Regions from separate parts of the Mesorhizobium sp. WSM4807 genome, predicted to be linked through region 3. Evidence: predicted binding sites of a transcription regulator. Region 3 holds the regulator's gene; each other region holds the start of a gene.
What was found. Region 3 encodes LexA, which represses DNA repair genes until DNA is damaged. Its sites were predicted from a motif close to TGTTCNNNNTGTGTTCNG; they were not measured.
Positions count from the first base shown of each region.

Region 1: a site for LexA is predicted at 2,598-2,615, ahead of AC0L3N_RS09335 (helicase-related protein). Genes of this name have one in related genera too.
Region 2: a site for LexA is predicted at 2,406-2,423, ahead of parE (DNA topoisomerase IV subunit B). Genes of this name have one in related genera too.
Region 4: a site for LexA is predicted at 1,165-1,182, ahead of AC0L3N_RS31305 (ImuA family protein). Genes of this name have one in related genera too.

Region 1 is NZ_JBVVQY010000005.1:294,135-298,415, forward strand. It holds gene phbB (acetoacetyl-CoA reductase) at 1-175, shown strand, start outside; gene AC0L3N_RS09325 (FAD-dependent monooxygenase) at 203-1,447, opposite strand; gene AC0L3N_RS09330 (TetR/AcrR family transcriptional regulator) at 1,531-2,115, shown strand; gene AC0L3N_RS09335 (helicase-related protein) at 2,782-4,281, shown strand, end outside.
Region 2 is NZ_JBVVQY010000006.1:182,833-187,113, forward strand. It holds gene gcvP (aminomethyl-transferring glycine dehydrogenase) at 1-985, shown strand, start outside; gene AC0L3N_RS10310 (GGDEF domain-containing protein) at 1,057-2,226, opposite strand; gene parE (DNA topoisomerase IV subunit B) at 2,494-4,281, shown strand, end outside.
Region 3 is NZ_JBVVQY010000024.1:18,895-23,175, reverse strand. It holds gene trpD (anthranilate phosphoribosyltransferase) at 1-71, shown strand, start outside; gene trpC (indole-3-glycerol phosphate synthase TrpC) at 76-927, shown strand; gene moaC (cyclic pyranopterin monophosphate synthase MoaC) at 994-1,488, shown strand; gene AC0L3N_RS25365 (molybdopterin molybdotransferase MoeA) at 1,491-2,696, shown strand; gene lexA (transcriptional repressor LexA) at 2,801-3,538, shown strand; gene AC0L3N_RS25355 (ComEC/Rec2 family competence protein) at 3,532-4,281, opposite strand, start outside.
Region 4 is NZ_JBVVQY010000044.1:25,656-29,936, reverse strand. It holds gene AC0L3N_RS31320 (HpcH/HpaI aldolase/citrate lyase family protein) at 1-184, shown strand, start outside; gene AC0L3N_RS31315 (DUF1737 domain-containing protein) at 211-417, shown strand; gene AC0L3N_RS31310 (metallopeptidase family protein) at 609-1,031, opposite strand; gene AC0L3N_RS31305 (ImuA family protein) at 1,206-2,267, shown strand; gene AC0L3N_RS31300 (DUF6504 family protein) at 2,209-3,690, shown strand; gene AC0L3N_RS31295 (error-prone DNA polymerase) at 3,687-4,281, shown strand, end outside.

The DNA.
Region 1 (4,281 bases), on a different contig from region 3:
GGTCAGGGCGATGGACGAGAAGGTGCTCAACGAGCGCGTCATCCCGCAGATCCCGGTCGGCCGCCTCGGCGAGCCGGAAGAGATCGCACGCTGCGTCGTCTTCCTCGCTTCCGACGATGCCGGTTTCATCACTGGCTCGACCATCTCCGCCAATGGCGGCCAGTACATCACCTGAGGCGTCGGAACCGGATAGTAGCGGCTGTCAGGCGACAAGCTTCAGCCCTGGTTCGGCTGCAGGCTTGGTCTGGGCGATCGGCTCGCGCGAAGGTGCCGGCAGGCGGGCAAGCGGCGCCCGGCTGAGGCCTGACAGTTTCAATGCGATACGAAGCTTCAGGAATGGATTGAGGTTCAGCACCGAAAGCACGAGATTGCGGACGAACCGCTTCACCGAACTGCGGGTAAGCGCCATGTCGGTCATCGTGCCCGCCAGTTCAAGCACCTCTTGGGCCGCCGGGCGGCGCAGCGTTTCGTAGAGGTCGAGCTCGGCTTCCGGGCGCACGCCGTTCATCACGTCGCCAAACAACTGGCCAAGCACGACCGCGTCGATGATGCCGGTGTTCATGCCTTGTCCTCCCGCCGGGCTGTGCACGTGCGCGGCATCGCCCATGAGGAACAATCGGTCCTTGCGGTACGAGCGGACCAGGCGGTGATGCACACGAAAACGCGAGCTCCACGACAGGTCGAGCACCCGGGTTCTTTTCTTGGTCGGTCCACGGCTGTCGAGCAGCGCCTGGATGTCGGCGATCTCGGGCTTTTCCGGTGCGTCATCCATTGTCGCGACGACCCGGTACGATCCGTCCGGAAGCGGCGCCACCACCACCAGCCCGGCCGGTGCAAAGAACAGCGACACTTCCGTCGGCCCAACCGGCCAGTCGAGACGAACATCGGCGAGTACGAACGAAGCGTCATAGGCCGCGCCGTCGAACTCGATGCCGGTCGACCTGCGCACCAGGCTTTGCATGCCGTCGGCACCAACGACATAGCGTGCCGATATCAGTTTCTCGCGGCCGTTCTCGACCACCGTCACGCGCGCGCCGTCAGCATCCTGAACGACCGCCTTGGCCTCGACCATGCGGTGAATCACGCCGCCCAGGGCTGCGATCCGTTCGGCGAACACCTGCTCGGTCAGGTTCTGAGGCAGCATCATCAGATAAGGATGCCTCGACGGAAGCTTGCCGAAATCGAGCTTGAGCAGCGCCCGATTGCGGTCGCGGATGGCGAAATTCTGCAGCTTCAGGGCAAGTTCGCTCAGCCGCTGCGTAACGCCGAGAGGCTCCAGCGTTTCCAGCGTCTGCGCGTGGATGACGCCAGCCCGCGAGGTCTGAAGGCCCTGTGCCAGCCTGTCGATCAGAACATGATCGACACCGGCCTGGTGCAGCACGATGGACAGCGCCATGCCGGTCGGGCCGGCGCCAATGATCAGGACTTCCGTTGTATCGGGCAACATTTTTTTCTCCATTTTGTCAACGATCGTTGACTTTCTAGTCGAAGCTATTGCATTTGTCAACGGCCGTTGGCATATGAATTTTCATGACCGAGAATCAGCCGAAGAAACCCAGCAAGTCGGACCGCACGCGCTCCCAAATCCTCGAGGCCGCGAGGCTCCTGTTCGCCGAGCACGGCTATGACGGCGCCTCCATCCGCGACGTCGCGGCGCATGCCTCGATCGATCCGGCCATGGTGATCCGCTATTTCCGCAGCAAGGACGAGCTGTTCGCCAGGGCGGCGGTCGTCGACCTGCAATTGCCGGCACTTCGGGTAATCGACCGAAACACCATCGGTGAAACGCTGATCAGGCGTTTTCTCGAAATCTGGGAGGGCGCGGCCAGCGGTCCTGGCATGGCAATTCTGCTGCGTTCGGCGACGTCGAACGAATTCGCCGCCGAAAAGCTGCGTGACGTATTTGGCAACCAGGTCAGGCCGGTGGTTGCGGCGGTCGCTGATCCCGCCGACGCGGGTCGACGTGCCGGGCTCGTTTCGAGCCAGTTGCTGGGTTTGGCGATGTGCCGATACCTGCTGCGGCTTCCGCCCGTCGTCGCCCTGTCCCACGATGAAATCATTCAGAACGTCGGCCCTACTTTGCAGCGCTATGCCGTGGGAGAGGACGTTTCTTGAACCTGGAGTTTGGTCCTGCGCGACTGCGCCGACCGACGGACGTGACACCGATTTGTGCCGAAGCGGCACGCAAAAGTTAACGGCGGCCGCACAGCCTGTGCAAACCCTGTTCCTCGCCTGTTGATAACAGGTGGAAAACCTGTTCACGACACAACATATTGGGGTGAACAAACCGGGAAACACCCGCCAGCGCTGATTCGTCGCCGTTTCGTTCCGGCTTTGACCGGAAGGTTAACGACAAAGGCTGAAAACATCCCTCAAACCGTAAAGGCGCGTTAGGAAAGATCAATAATTTCATAATGTTGGGTGATGCCCGCCGGCCTGCGCCGATCGTTCACCGGCAACTGTTAAGGAGGACATCCGCCCTGCATGAATCGGGCCAGTTCGGCGATTCAGCATGTGGTGAGACTCGTCGGCAAAAAATCCAGATGTAGCCGTGAACAAAACCTGAATCAGCAAGAGTCAGCGATTCGTAGCTGATTCGTTCCAGACTCGTTCCAACTGTTAATCAGGACCAGTTGACAACACCAGACGAGAGCCTTCGAGCTGCCGTCGGAACATTCCGCTTTCGCTTCGCACTCGAAATCCCTATGTGTCGACTGTCACACGCGCCGCCACGGGGCGCGCTCCCGACAACGCGAAGAAGAGAGCCTGATTTCCAGGTCGATGAACATCCCGCCGAAACATATTGAGCCGCTGATCCTCTCGGGCCGCGACGTGACTGCCGTGCTCGGGCCGACCAACACCGGTAAGACCCATCTCGCCATCGAGCGCATGGTGGCGCATGAAAGCGGCATCATCGGCCTGCCGCTCAGGTTGCTCGCCCGCGAGGTTTATTCACGCGTCTGCGAGAAGGTCGGCGCTCACAAGGTGGCGCTCATCACCGGCGAGGAGAAGATCCAGCCCGACGGTGCCAGATATTCGGTCTGTACCGTCGAAGCCATGCCGCGCGAGACCAACGCCGCCTTCGTCGCCATCGACGAGGTGCAGCTGGCTGGCGATCTCGAGCGCGGCCACATCTTCACCGACCGTATCCTGCATCTGCGCGGCCGCCAGGAGACATTGCTGCTCGGCGCAGCCACCATGCACGGCATCCTCCAGCGTCTGCTGAAGGGCGTGTCGGTGGTGACCCGGCCACGGCTGTCGCATCTCGCCTATGCCGGCTCGAAGAAGCTGACCCGCCTGCCGCGACGCACGGCGATCGTCGCCTTTTCCGCCGACGAGGTCTATGCGATTGCCGAACTGATCCGCCGCCAGCAAGGGGGTGCGGCCGTCGTGCTCGGCGCGCTATCACCCCGCACTCGCAACGCGCAGGTGGAGCTGTTCCAATCGGGTGATGTCGATTACCTGGTCGCCACCGATGCGATCGGCATGGGCCTGAACCTCGATCTCGATCATGTCGCCTTCGCTCAAAACCGTAAATTCGATGGCTACCAGTATCGCAACCTGACGGCGGCCGAGCTCGGCCAGATCGCCGGCCGCGCCGGCCGGCACTTGCGCGACGGCACTTTCGGCGTCACCGGCCAGGTCGATCCGCTCGACGAAGATCTGGTCAAGAAGATCGAAGGGCATGAGTTCGACCCGGTGAAAGTGCTGCAATGGCGCACCGCGCATTTCGATTTCGCCAGCCTCGATGCGCTGAAGCGCTCCACCGAGACCAACGCGCCGGTCGAAGGCCTGACGCGTGCGCTGCCGGCGGTGGATGCGCAGGCGCTCGAGCATTTGTCCCGCGACGAGGATATCCGGGCCTTGGCCACCAACGCCAAGCGCGTGGCGCTGTTGTGGGAGGCCTGCGCCCTTCCCGACTACAGGAAGATCGCGCCTGCCCAGCACGCCGACCTGATCGCCTCGATCTACATGGACCTTGCCAGGCATGGCCATGTCGACGAGAATTACATGGCCGAGCAGGTGCGCCGTGCCGACACCACCGAGGGCGACATCGACACGCTGTCGCACCGGATCGCCCAGATCCGCACCTGGACATTCGTCTCCAACCGGCCCGGCTGGCTGGCCGATCAGGCACACTGGCAGGAAAAGACGCGCGAAATCGAAGACAGATTGTCGGATGCGCTGCATGAGCGGTTGACGAAACGCTTCGTAGACCGCAGGACTTCCGTCCTCATGCGGCGCCTTAGAGAAAATACCATGCCTGAAGCCGAAATTAGC
Region 2 (4,281 bases), on a different contig from region 3:
CGATGACCTGAAAGCCAAGGCGGACGAGCATGCGCAAGACCTCGCAGCGCTGATGTTCACCTATCCCTCGACGCACGGCGTTTTCGAGGAAGGCGCGCGCGACATCTGCGCCCTCATCCACAGCCATGGCGGCCAGGTCTATTTCGACGGTGCCAACCTCAACGCGCTGGTCGGTCTCGCCCGTCCCGGCGACATCGGCGCCGATGTCTGCCACATGAACCTGCACAAGACGTTCTGCATCCCACATGGCGGCGGCGGTCCTGGCGTCGGCCCGATCGGCGTCAAGGCGCATCTAAAACCGTATCTGCCCGGCCACGTCACCGAAGGCTCGGGTCATGCCGTGTCGGCCGCACCGTTCGGCAGCGCTTCGATCCTGCCGATCACCTGGATGTATATCCGCATGATGGGCGCTTCCGGCCTGAAGCATGCGACCGAGACGGCGATCATTTCCGCCAACTACGTGGCGACGCGGCTCGAAGCGCATTTCCCGGTGCTCTACAAGGGCCGCCACGGACGCGTCGCCCATGAATGCATCCTCGACACCCGCGTGCTCAAGGACAGTGCCGGCATCAGCGTCGACGACATCGCCAAGCGGCTGATCGATTATGGTTTCCATGCGCCGACCATGTCGTTTCCGGTGGCCGGCACCTTGATGGTCGAGCCGACCGAGTCCGAGCCCAAGAGCGAGGTGGATCGCTTCTGCGAAGCGATGATCGCGATATCGGGCGAGGCTGCCAGGGTGGCGAAAGGCGAATGGCCCTTGGCCGACAATCCGCTGGTCAATGCGCCGCATACCGCGGCCGAGGCGCTGGCCGGCCAGTGGACCCACCCCTATTCGCGCCTGGAGGCGGCCTACCCGGCCGGCGATGCCGACACATCAGCCAAATACTGGCCGCCGGTGTCGCGCATCGACAATGTCGCCGGCGATCGCAACCTCGTCTGCTCCTGCCCGCCGCTGTCGGAATATCTGGGTGCGGCGGAGTAGACCATGATCCCGAAAAGTGGAATCCGGTTTTCGGACAAGATCATGGTCTGACAAGAAGGTAGAAGCCTCAGTCAGGCAGAACGCAAGGCCGGCGCGTCGGCCTTGCTCGCCTTGTTCTGGGCAACGACGCGGTTTCGTCCGGCGCGCTTTGCCGCATAGAGTGCTGCGTCGGCTTCGGCCAGCACCTGGTCGAGACTGGAGCCACCCGTGCCGCCAAAGCCGATGCCGCCACTGACTGTGCTGCGCAAAGGACCAAGCTGGGTGGCCACGACTTCCGTGCCAAAGGCGACGCTGATCTTGCTCGCAATGTCATAAGCCTTCTCTTCGGTCACCCGCGACATGACGATGACGAATTCCTCGCCGCCCAGTCGGAAGGCGTCGATGCCGGTCCTTGCGTATTTCCTGATGACAGCGGCGAAGCGGCGCAGAACCTGATCACCGACGGGATGACCGAATACGTCATTCGTTTTTTTGAAATGATCGAGGTCGAACATGGCGACGGACATGAACGGGCCGAAAACCCGCTCACCGTAGAACGCCGTTAACGCCCGCCGGTTCATCAGCCCGGTCAATGGGTCGGTCATGGTCTCGGCCTTCAATTCGATCTGCGCCTGCAAATGGTGCAGGGAGAGCGTCAGTGCCCCGAGCCCAGTCATGCAGGCGACCGCCACGACGGAATTCAACCGTTCGGCCCAGTTGTCGGGTGCAACGCCGAGCACCCAATGGCCCTCGACCAGCAGGACCGCGCCGCAAAGCACGAAGGACAGCGCACAGACGCCGCTCAGGAACGACACGACCAGCAATATCCGGCGATCGAGACCACCTTTGATCCAGAACATCACCCCGATAAGCGAGAGCAGCGCCGTTACCGTCGCGTAGGTGACGATGAAGCCGACGCCATCAAGGCCCAGCGACGTCGCGCCTGCGCAAACCGCCATCGCAGCCACGGTCGGCAAGATGGCGCGCCTGTAGTCGCGCACGCCGAGATACTGCATGGCCGACAGGCAGAGGGTCAGGAAGCCCAGGCTGAGAAGCGCAAGCACAATCTGGCAAAGCCAGGGGCTGGGATGCCTGGCATAATGCCAGAACAAGACCACATGCGCGACGAGCACGAGGATGCCGCACGCCACCGTCAGCACAAAGCGTGCCTGTGGCGCGGTGAACCAGATCGCAAACATGGTGATGCTGAGGCACGTGCCCGACAGCGCCGCCGCGAGCAGGAGCGAACTGTAATCCAACATGCGCTAGCAGCAGCCTTTTCACGGGTTCTGCCGCATTCTAGGCCAGCGGCAGTGGACGGATACCGTTTTTCGGCCAACCTTCGGACGTAACCTTCGGACAAGGTTTACAAAGCGTCGATGCCCTCGACCCATTTCCGCCGCTTGGTTGTCGGATGGTTTTGCGGTAAGAGGCTCTATCCTCGAACGTAACGGGAACCTCCGTCGCCTGCCCGCAAAAAGCGTGGCAGTATCGGGTGGTGATTCGCAGCATCGGAATCCAGGACCAGCATGGACGACAGTAACGATCTTTTCGGCAGTTTGGACAAGCAGCCGCAACCGGTTCGCGCAACCGCGCGCCCGGCCGACCCGCTGGTGCAGGCGGCGAAGCGCCCGGCATCCCGCGACGGCAGCGAGAGCTACAGTGCCGCCGACATCGAGGTTTTGGAAGGGCTGGAGCCGGTGCGGCGGCGACCCGGCATGTATATCGGCGGCACCGACGACAAGGCGATGCACCATTTGTTCGCCGAGGTCATCGACAACGCGATGGACGAGGCGGTCGCCGGCCACGCAACCTTCATCGATGTCGAGCTTTCTGCCGACGGATATCTGGCGGTCACCGATAATGGCCGCGGCATTCCGGTCGATCCGCATCCGAAATTCAAGAAGCCGGCGCTCGAAGTCATCATGACGACGCTGCATTCCGGCGGCAAGTTCGACAGCAAGGTCTACGAGACCTCGGGCGGCCTGCACGGGGTCGGCGTCTCCGTCGTCAACGCGCTGTCGGACCATCTCGAGGTCGAGGTCGCGCGTGGCCGCCAGCTCTATCGCCAGCGTTTTTCGCGCGGCGTTCCGGTGACCGGTCTGGAGCAGCTCGGCGAAGTGCACAACCGGCGCGGCACCAAGATCCGCTTCCATCCCGACGAGCAGATCTTCGGCAAGGGTGCGGCATTCGAGCCGGCGCGGCTCTATCGCATGACGCGCTCGAAGGCCTATCTGTTCGGCGGCGTCGAGATCCGCTGGACCTGCGATCCGTCGCTGATCAAGGAGAAGGACACGACGCCGGCCAAGGCCGAGTTCCATTTTCCCGGTGGCCTCAAGGACTATCTGAAAGCCTCGCTCGGCGACGACTTCCAGGTCACCCGCGAAATCTTTGCCGGCAAAAGCGACAGGCAAGGCGGCCACGGTTCGCTCGAATGGGCGGTGACCTGGTTCGGCGGCGACGGGTTCCTCAATTCCTACTGCAACACCATCCCGACCGGCGAAGGCGGCACGCACGAGGCCGGCTTCCGCAACGTTTTGACCCGCGGCCTGCGCGCCTATGCCGAGCTGGTCGGCAACAAGCGCGCTTCGATCGTCACGTCGGAAGACGTCATGATCTCGGCGGCAGGCATGCTGTCGGTGTTCATCCGCGAGCCGGAATTCGTCGGCCAGACCAAGGACAGGCTGGCGACGATCGAGGCGATCAGGATCGTCGAGACTGCCATCCGCGACCCCTTCGATCACTGGCTGGCCGACAATCCGCAGGAAGCCTCGAAGCTGCTCGAATGGGTGATCGCACGTGCCGACGAACGGGTGCGCCGCCGCCAGGAAAAGGAAGTGTCGCGCAAGAGCGCGGTGCGCAAGCTGCGCCTGCCCGGCAAGCTCGCCGACTGCACGCAGAATGCCGCGGCCGGCGCCGAACTCTTTATCGTCGAGGGCGATTCAGCCGGCGGCTCGGCGAAACAGGCGCGCGACCGCGCCAGCCAGGCGGTGCTGCCGCTGCGCGGCAAGATCCTCAACGTCGCCAGCGCCGGCAACGACAAACTTGCCGGCAACCAGCAGATTTCCGACCTGATCCAGGCGCTTGGCTGTGGCACGCGGTCAAAATACCGCGATGAGGATCTGCGCTACGACCGGGTCATCATCATGACCGACGCCGACGTCGACGGCGCCCATATCGCTTCGTTGCTGATCACCTTCTTCTATCAGGAGATGCCGAGCCTGGTCCGCGGCGGCCATCTCTATCTGGCGGTGCCGCCGCTTTACTCAATCCGGCAAGGCGGCAAAGTCGCCTATGCCCGCGACGATGCGCACAAG
Region 3 (4,281 bases):
CGGCGCAAGCCATCGACAGCGGCCGGGCGCTGAAAGTGCTCGATCGGCTGGTCGAGATTTCGAACGGATAGAGCCGTGTCTGATATCCTGCGCAAGATCGAAGCCTACAAGCGCGACGAGATCGCCGCGGCGAAGGCGCGCGTGCCGCTTGCCGAGATCAAGGCGCGGGCGAAGGACACCGATGCAGCGCGCGGCTTTCTCTCGGCTCTTGAAGCCAGGCGCAAATCCGGCAGCTTCGCGCTGATCGCCGAGATCAAGAAGGCGAGCCCGTCCAAGGGCCTGATCCGTGCCGATTTCGATCCGCCGGCACTGGCCAGGGCCTATGCGAAAGGTGGCGCCGCCTGCCTTTCGGTGCTGACCGACGCGCCGTCCTTCCAGGGTGCGCCTGAATTCCTCACCGATGCGCGCAACGCCGTGACATTGCCCGCTTTGCGCAAGGATTTTCTGTTCGAGCCTTATCAGGTGTTCGAAGCCCGTGCGTGGGGCGCTGACGCCATCCTGATCATCATGGCGAGCGTCGATGACGCCGTGGCCAGCGAACTCGAAACGACGGCGTTCGAACTCGGCATGGACGTGCTGGTCGAAGTGCATGACGAGGCTGAGACGGAACGCGCGCTGAAACTGTCATCGCGGCTGATCGGCATCAACAACCGCAATCTCCGGACGTTCGAAACCAGCATCGAGACCTCGGAGCGGCTCGCGACGATGATGCCGGCAGACCGCCTGCTGGTCAGCGAGAGCGGTATTTTCTCGCACGAAGACTGCCGCAGGCTGCAAGGGAGCGACATCGGTACGTTCCTCGTCGGCGAGAGCCTGATGCGGCAACAGGACGTGGCCACTGCGACGCGCCTGCTTTTGACGGGCAATGCGCCCGCCATTGCATCGGCCCGAAAATCGGAATCGATTTTCGGAGAGCACGATGCATAGATTCAAAGTGTTAGAGCGTGCTTTGCGCGTCCAGACGGACGCACGTCGCGCTAAGGTGACCTGACGATGACGGCCGCCCTCACCCATCTTGGCGCGAAAGGCGAAGCCAATATGGTCGATGTCGGCGACAAGGCGGAGACGACGCGCACGGCAATCGCCGAAGGTCTTGTCTCGATGCGGCCCGAAACGCTGAAGATGATTCTCGACGGCGATGCCAAGAAGGGCGACGTGCTGGGCACGGCGCGCATCGCCGGCATCATGGCGGCCAAGAGGACGCATGAGCTGATCCCGCTCTGCCATCCGCTGCTGTTGACCAAGGTATCCATTGACATCGAACCGGACGCGACGCTGCCAGGCCTGAAGGTCACGGCGCTGGCCCGCGTCACCGGTAAGACCGGCGTCGAGATGGAAGCGCTGACCGCCGTCTCGGTCGCCTGCCTGACCATCTATGACATGGCCAAGGCGGTCGACCGCGCCATGGTGATCTCGGGCATCAGGCTGGCGGAAAAGACCGGCGGCAAATCCGGCGACTACAAGGCGGATGCCAAGGGGGCAGGCTAATAATGGCACTGCTTCCGGTCGCCGAGGCGCTCGAGCGCCTGCTTGAGGATGCTGCGCCCTTGCAGGCTGAAAGCGTCGCCCTGATGGACGCCGCCGACCGCGTGCTGGCGGCGCCGCTCCTGGCGCTCCGCACCCAGCCGCCGTTCAACGCGTCCGCCATGGACGGCTATGCCGTGCGGGCCGAGGATGTCGCGTCCGTGCCCGCAAGACTTTCGGTGATCGGCATGGCGCCGGCCGGACGCGGCTTTGCCGGAACAGTCGGCCCGGCGCAGGCCGTGCGCATCTTCACCGGCGCGCCGCTTCCTGCAGGCGCGGACACCATCGTCATCCAGGAGAATGTCCGCGACCTCGGCGGCGGCAGCATCGAAGTGACCGCGTCGACGGTTGAAGGCCGCAACATCCGCCGCCTCGGGCTCGATTTCTCGAAGGGCGACGTCCTGCTGGAGAAAGGCCGCCCGCTTGATCCGGCGGCATTGTCGCTGGCGGCGTCGGCCAACCACCCGCAGGTCAGCGTGGTGAAACGGCCGTTGGTCGCCATCATCGCCACCGGCGACGAATTGCTGCCGCCGGGCAGCGACCTTGGCCCCGACCAGATCATCTCGTCCAATGCCTATGGCGTCGCCGCCGCGGCCCGCTCGGTCGGCGCCAGCGCGCTCGATCTCGGCATCGCCCCCGACCGCAAGGAGGCGATCGCCACGCTGGTGAAACAAGCGGTCGACGCAGGCGCCGACGTCATCGTCACGCTGGGCGGCGCCTCGGTCGGCGACCATGACCTGGTCCATGACGTGCTGACCGGTGAAGGCATGACGCTCGATTTCTGGAAAATCGCCATGCGGCCCGGCAAGCCGCTGATGTTCGGGCGGCTGGGTGACATCCGCTGCATCGGCCTGCCTGGCAATCCGGTGGCGAGCCTGGTCTGCACGCAGCTCTTTCTGACGCCGCTGCTTGCGCGGCTCGGCGGCCGCGCCTTCCGGCAGGACATGCGTCAGGCGCGGCTCGGCGCCGCCATGCCGGCCAACGATCTCAGGCAGGACTATGTACGCGCCGTGGTGAGCGAAGAAGCCGGCACGCTGCTGGCGACCCCGTTCGGCATCCAGGATTCCTCGATGCTCAAAATGCTGGCCGACGCCAACGGGCTGATCGTGCGCGAGCCGTTCGCTCCCCCAGCCGCGACGGGCGCCGCGTGCAGCGTGCTGATGCTACGCTGAACAAAACGTCAACACATTCATTAAATTTTAAACGGTTGCGGAACACAACTGGAACAGATAGTGTTTGTTCTGGGTTTGTTTTTCTGATTCTGTTGGGGGTCGCGATGCTGACACGCAAACAACATGAACTGCTGATGTTCATCCACGAGCGGCTGAAGGAAAGCGGCATTCCGCCCTCGTTCGACGAGATGAAGGAAGCGCTCGACCTCGCCTCGAAGTCGGGGATCCATCGGCTGATCACTGCACTGGAGGAGCGCGGTTTCATTCGCCGCCTGCCCAACCGCGCCCGCGCGCTGGAGGTGCTGCGCCTGCCCGATTCGATCGCGCCCGGCCTCAATGCGGCGCGCAAATTCTCGCCAAGCGTCATTCAGGGCAGCCTTGGGCAGGGCAGCCTCGGACGACAGATCAAGCCGGCGCCTTCGCGCATGCCCGCGGCCGGCAATGACGACGACGTCGTTGCCACCATCTCCATACCGGTGATGGGCCGCATCGCTGCCGGTGTGCCGATCGATGCCATCCAGCACCAAACGCATTCGATCTCGGTACCACCGGACATGATCACCGGCGGCACGCACTACGCGCTGGAGGTCAAGGGTGATTCGATGATCGAGGCCGGCATTTTCGACGGCGACACGGTCATCATCCGCAACGCCGACACCGCCCAGCCTGGCGAGATCATCGTCGCCTTGGTCGACGACGAGGAAGCGACGCTGAAGCGGTTCCGCCGCAAAGGTGCCTCGATCGCACTGGAAGCCGCCAATCCGGCCTACGAGACGCGCATCTTCGGGCCGGACCGGGTCAAGGTGCAAGGCAAGCTCGTCGGACTGATCCGGCGTTACTGAACGGCAGGCTTTTTGGGTTTCTCGGCCCTGCGGTATGGCGGCAGGCCCCTCGCCTCGCGCGAAAATCTCCGCTGCTCATGCCAAGGCCTATAGGGCTGTCTGACGGCAAAACGGATTTCTGCGCGCGTCGTCGCAGATAGCGGATCGAAAAAGACGGCGGCACTGCCCATGCGAGCGAGCTGCCGTTTGGTGACGACGAGAACCAGCGGATTGCGGCAGGGATTATAATAGGCTGTGGCATCATCGATGACGATCAAATCCGCAAAGGCACAGGCTGGCCGTGCGGTTTTGCGGTCGTCGGCGAGCGCGATGATCGCGCCGGACTGGTGCCGGGCGAGGCACAGGCCGGCAGTGCAGTAGAAGGGCGCTCCCGGCGGCAGGTCGGCCGGGTCGACGATGTCGAACCGCACGTCTCCTTTTTCGAATGTCTCCGGCTCGACAATGGTCGCTGAAACCAGCGCATGTTTCCAGTTGTCGGTGATGAATTCGTTCGAGCGCACCCGGTTGACGGCAAGTTCGCCGCCGCCGATCGGCAGCGCCACCAGATGCGCATCTTCCGAAATCAGCACGTCGGGAGTGCGCGTCTCGGAAATCGTCAGCAGGCCGGCGAGCGCAAAGGGAAGTGCCGCAAGCCGCAACCATGTCGTTGCCATCGTGGCGATGACCAGGGCGGCCGTCACCAGCAGAACCGACTGCAACGAGATCAGCCCGACGGCATCGACCGGCGACCGCTCGGAGATCCA
Region 4 (4,281 bases), on a different contig from region 3:
CGCGAACCGGGCCTTCGCGCCATCTGCCGAAGCGGTGGCCGAGGCACGCTCGGTGAAAGATGCCTTCGCGCTTGCCGAAAATGCCGGCAAGGGTGTCATTGCGCTGAATGGAAAAATGGTCGAACGGCTGCATCTGGCGCAGGCCAAAAAACTGCTGGCGAAGGCGGCCGCCATCGGGGCATGATTGGCAACTCACGACAGGAATGAAAAATGAAACTCTACCGCTTTCTGTCCAGTCCCGACGATTCCAGCTTCTGCCACAAGGTGACGGCAGCGCTGAACAAGGGCTGGCACCTGTTCGGCTCGCCGACCTATTCCTACGACATGGAGGCCAAGGCCATGCGCTGCGGCCAGGCCGTGGTAAAGGATATCGAGGGTCAGGAATACGGGCCCAACACCAAGCTCAGCGACTGGTAGATTTTGCAAAGCTCCGACGCAGGGTGTGTTGAGATTCAGGTCAGGCCGCGCCGGAGTCGAAGACGGGCGCGAAGCGACCAGACTGGGTGGTTTCCCGAGAACCGGAGCGGAGCGTACTTTTGGGTACGTGAGCACCGGAAGCGCAGGGAACTGCCGTTCGCAGGCCGGCATCACCTGAATATCAACACGGCCTACTCCGCCGCCTCTTCGATCCGCTCCATATCATCGTCCGACAGGCCGAAATGGTGGCCGATCTCGTGGATCAGCACATGGGTGACGATGTCGCCCAGCGTCTCTTCGTTCTCGGCCCAGTAGTCGAGGATGGCGCGGCGGTAGAGCGTGACGCGGTTCGGCCCCTCGCCGGTCTGCGGATTCCAGCGTTCGGCAATGCCGCGCCCCTCGAACAGGCCGAGCAGGTCGAAAGGCGTTTCCAGCGACAGATCGTCCATGATCTCGTCGGTCGGAAATTCGGCGATCTGGATGACGATCTCGCCGGTCAGCTTGCGAAACTCCTCCGGCAGATGGGCGTAAGCCTCCAGCGCCAGGAACTCCATTTCCTCCATCGACGGCGAAAGCTGGTCGTGCCAGGTGCGGGTCTTGTAGATGCGGGCCATGCTTTGTCCTTCTGATCCCGGCATATAGGCTTTCGAGCCGGGCTCGGCAAATGGGCGGGTTGCCGCCTACGCGAGGACAGGAATAAATTCCCCATGACTCCGCTTGACTCTTCGGTCGCCCTCTGGAATGCTAGAGAACATAACAGGAACAATTGTGAGTGGAAGCTGACCGTCATGGCGACAAGCGCCGTGGCGCGGGAGACTGTTTTTGCCCTGCGCCGCCAGATCGCGAAGATCGAGGGAACGCTGCCCGAGCGTCTGGAGGCGCCGGCCGGCGCAGCCCCCGTTGATGCGCCCCGGAATCCAACAGCTGATGTCACCCCCCGGAATCCAACAGCGGACATCCCGCCTCAGGATCTAACAATCGTCCGCCGCGGCCTCGCCGCGGCGCCGCCCGATGCGTTTCTGCGCACCGGCGCCGAAGGTCTCGATACTGCGCTCAGCGGCGGCCTGCCGAAGGCGGCGCTGAGCGAGATCCATGGCGCCGCGACCCGCGATGCCGGGGCCGTCGCCGGCTTCGCCCTGTCGCTCGTCAGCCTGATCCTCAAACAGGGGCCGCGACTGCCGGTCCTGTGGATCGGCACCGCGGAAATCTTCCGGGAGGCCGGCTTTCCCTATGCCAGGGGGCTTCACGCCCTTTTCGGCATCGAGCCGGAGCAATTGCTGTTTTCCGAGGCGCCAAGGCTCCTCGATGCGCTGTGGACCGCCGAGGAGGCCGCCCGGATGACGGCACTCGCCGCCGTCATCCTCGAAATCCGCGGCAGTCCGCAGCGGCTGGACCTCACCGCGACGCGGCGGCTGCACGCCCGGGCACAGAATGCCGGCCGGCCGGTGTTCCTGCTGCGCCAGGCCGGCGAATCCGAGCCGACGGCGGCACCCGTCCGCCTCGTCCTGTCGGCGGCGCCGTCGGCACCCCGCGAGACGATCGCCGGGCCGCTCGCCGGCTCGATCGGCCGCCCCGCCTTCACCGTCAGCATCGGCAAGAGCCGCACGGCCTTGCCAGGACAATTCACACTGGAGTGGAACCCCGATGAACGCAGTTTCGAGGAAAGAAGGACCGGGGAAGAACGGGCAGCGAATCCTGTCCCTGTGGTTTCCGCATCTCGCCGCGGAAAGGATCCTGCGGCAGCGTCTGGGGCGGTCCTGGCGTTCCCGGCCGTCGGATCACCTGCCCCTGGTGATCAGCCATCGCCAGGGGAACGCGCAGCGCATCGCCGCCCTCGACGAGCGGGCTGAGGCGCTTCACCTGAAGCGCGGCATGGGCATAGCCGACGCGCGCGCCATGCATCCCTCGGTCGACGTGGTGGAAGCCGATCCCGAGGCCGACCGCCGCCTGCTCGAAAGCCTTGCCGACTGGTGCGACCGCTACACCCCGCTGGTGGCGCTCGACGCAGCCGATGGCCTGTTCCTCGACGTCACCGGCTGTACCCATCTTTTCGGCGGCGAACGGTCGATGCTGGACGACATCCTGTCGCGCTTTTTCCATCAGGGTTTCGCTGTCCGCGCCGGCCTTGCCGCCACACCTGGTGCAGCCTGGGCGGCGGCGCGGTTTGCCAGTGATCGCATTGTCCCCGGTGGCGAAGAGGAAGCGCTCCTCGCACCCTTGCCGCTGGCGGCGCTGCGCATCGAGCCTGATATCCGCGCCAGCCTGGAAAGCGTCGGCCTGCGCACGGCGGGCGCCGTCATGGCAGCACCGCGCGCGCCGCTCGCCCGCCGCTTCGGTGTCTCGCTGCTTTTGCGCCTCGACCAGGCGCTCGGCCGCCTCGACGAGGCGGTGTCGCCGCACCTGCCGGTGGCGCCGCTTTCGGTCGAACGCCATCTCGCAGAACCCATCATGCTGACCGACGAAATAGAGCGGCTGGTGAAAATGCTGGCGACGACATTGAAGGCGGACCTCGAGCGCCGCGGCGAGGGCGCAAGAAGGCTGGCGCTGCTGCTTTTCCGCGTCGACGGCGCCGTCAGCCGCATCGCCGTCGGCACCTCGCGGCCGTTGCGCGAGCCGTTGCTGATCCAGAAATTGTTTCACGAAAGGCTTGCCGCGCTCGAACAGGACATCGATGCCGGCTATGGCTTCGATCTCGTGCGCCTCTCGGTCCTGTCGGCTGCGGCCTTCGACATGCAGCAGGCGGATCTCGCCGGCGAAACGCGCGACGACGGCGCCGACATCGCCCTTTTCGCCGACCGCATCCGCGCCCGGCTCGGCGACAGCGCGGTTTTGAAACCGGTCGCCGTCGAGAGTCATCTGCCGGAGCGCGCCGTCGCCATGCTTCCCTATGCGGAGGCGCCGCAAAGGGTCTCTCCGCCGAAGAAGCCGGGCAAGATACAAGACACTTCCTCCAAGCCTGTCTTTCGGCCGGAACGGCCGATCCGGCTGTTCCGTTCGCCCGAACCGATCGAGGTGCCGGCCACCGAAATGCCTGAGGGACCGCCGATGAATTTCCGTTGGCGGCGGGCTCTCTACCGGGTCGCGCGCGCCGAAGGGCCCGAACGCATCGCCCCGGAATGGTGGCGGGAGGCGGCGGGGCAGGAGGACGCGCCGACCCGGGATTATTTCCGCATCGAGGATAGCGACGGCCGCCGTTACTGGCTCTACCGCCAGGGTCTCTACGGCGCCTCGCACGCTGCGCCGCGCTGGTTCATGCATGGGGTCTTCGCATGAGCGCGCTGACGGCCGTTCCCTATGCCGAATTCGGCATCCAGTCGAATTTCTCGTTCCTGCGCGGCGCCTCGAAACCGGAGGAGCTGGTGGTCGCGGCAAAGTTCCTGGGCTTTTCGTCGATCGGGCTTGCCGACCGCAATACGGTGGCGGGCGTCGTGCGCGCCTGGCAGCAGGCCAAGGTGGAAGGTCTTTCCTATCATCCTGGCTGCCGCCTGGTTTTTTGCGACGGCACGCCCGACGTTCTCGCCTATCCGCAGGACCGCAAAGGCTGGGGCCATCTGTGCCGCATGCTGACGCAAGCCAATATGCGCGACGAAAGCGAAAAGGGCGCACCGCTTCTCTATCGCGACGACCTTTTCGAATGGGGCGATCTCATGTCGCTGGCAGTCCTGCCGGATCTGTCGGCGGGCGCCAATGATGACCTCACTTTGCTTAGCCGGCTTAAAGATCGCTTCGGCAAGGCTTTGCGGCTTGCCGTTTCGCCGGATTATCACGGCAACGACCGCTTCCGTATCGAGCAGGCAGCTGCCATGGCTGAGGTATCAGGCATTCCGCTGATGGCGACCAACGACGTTCTTTACCATACGTCCG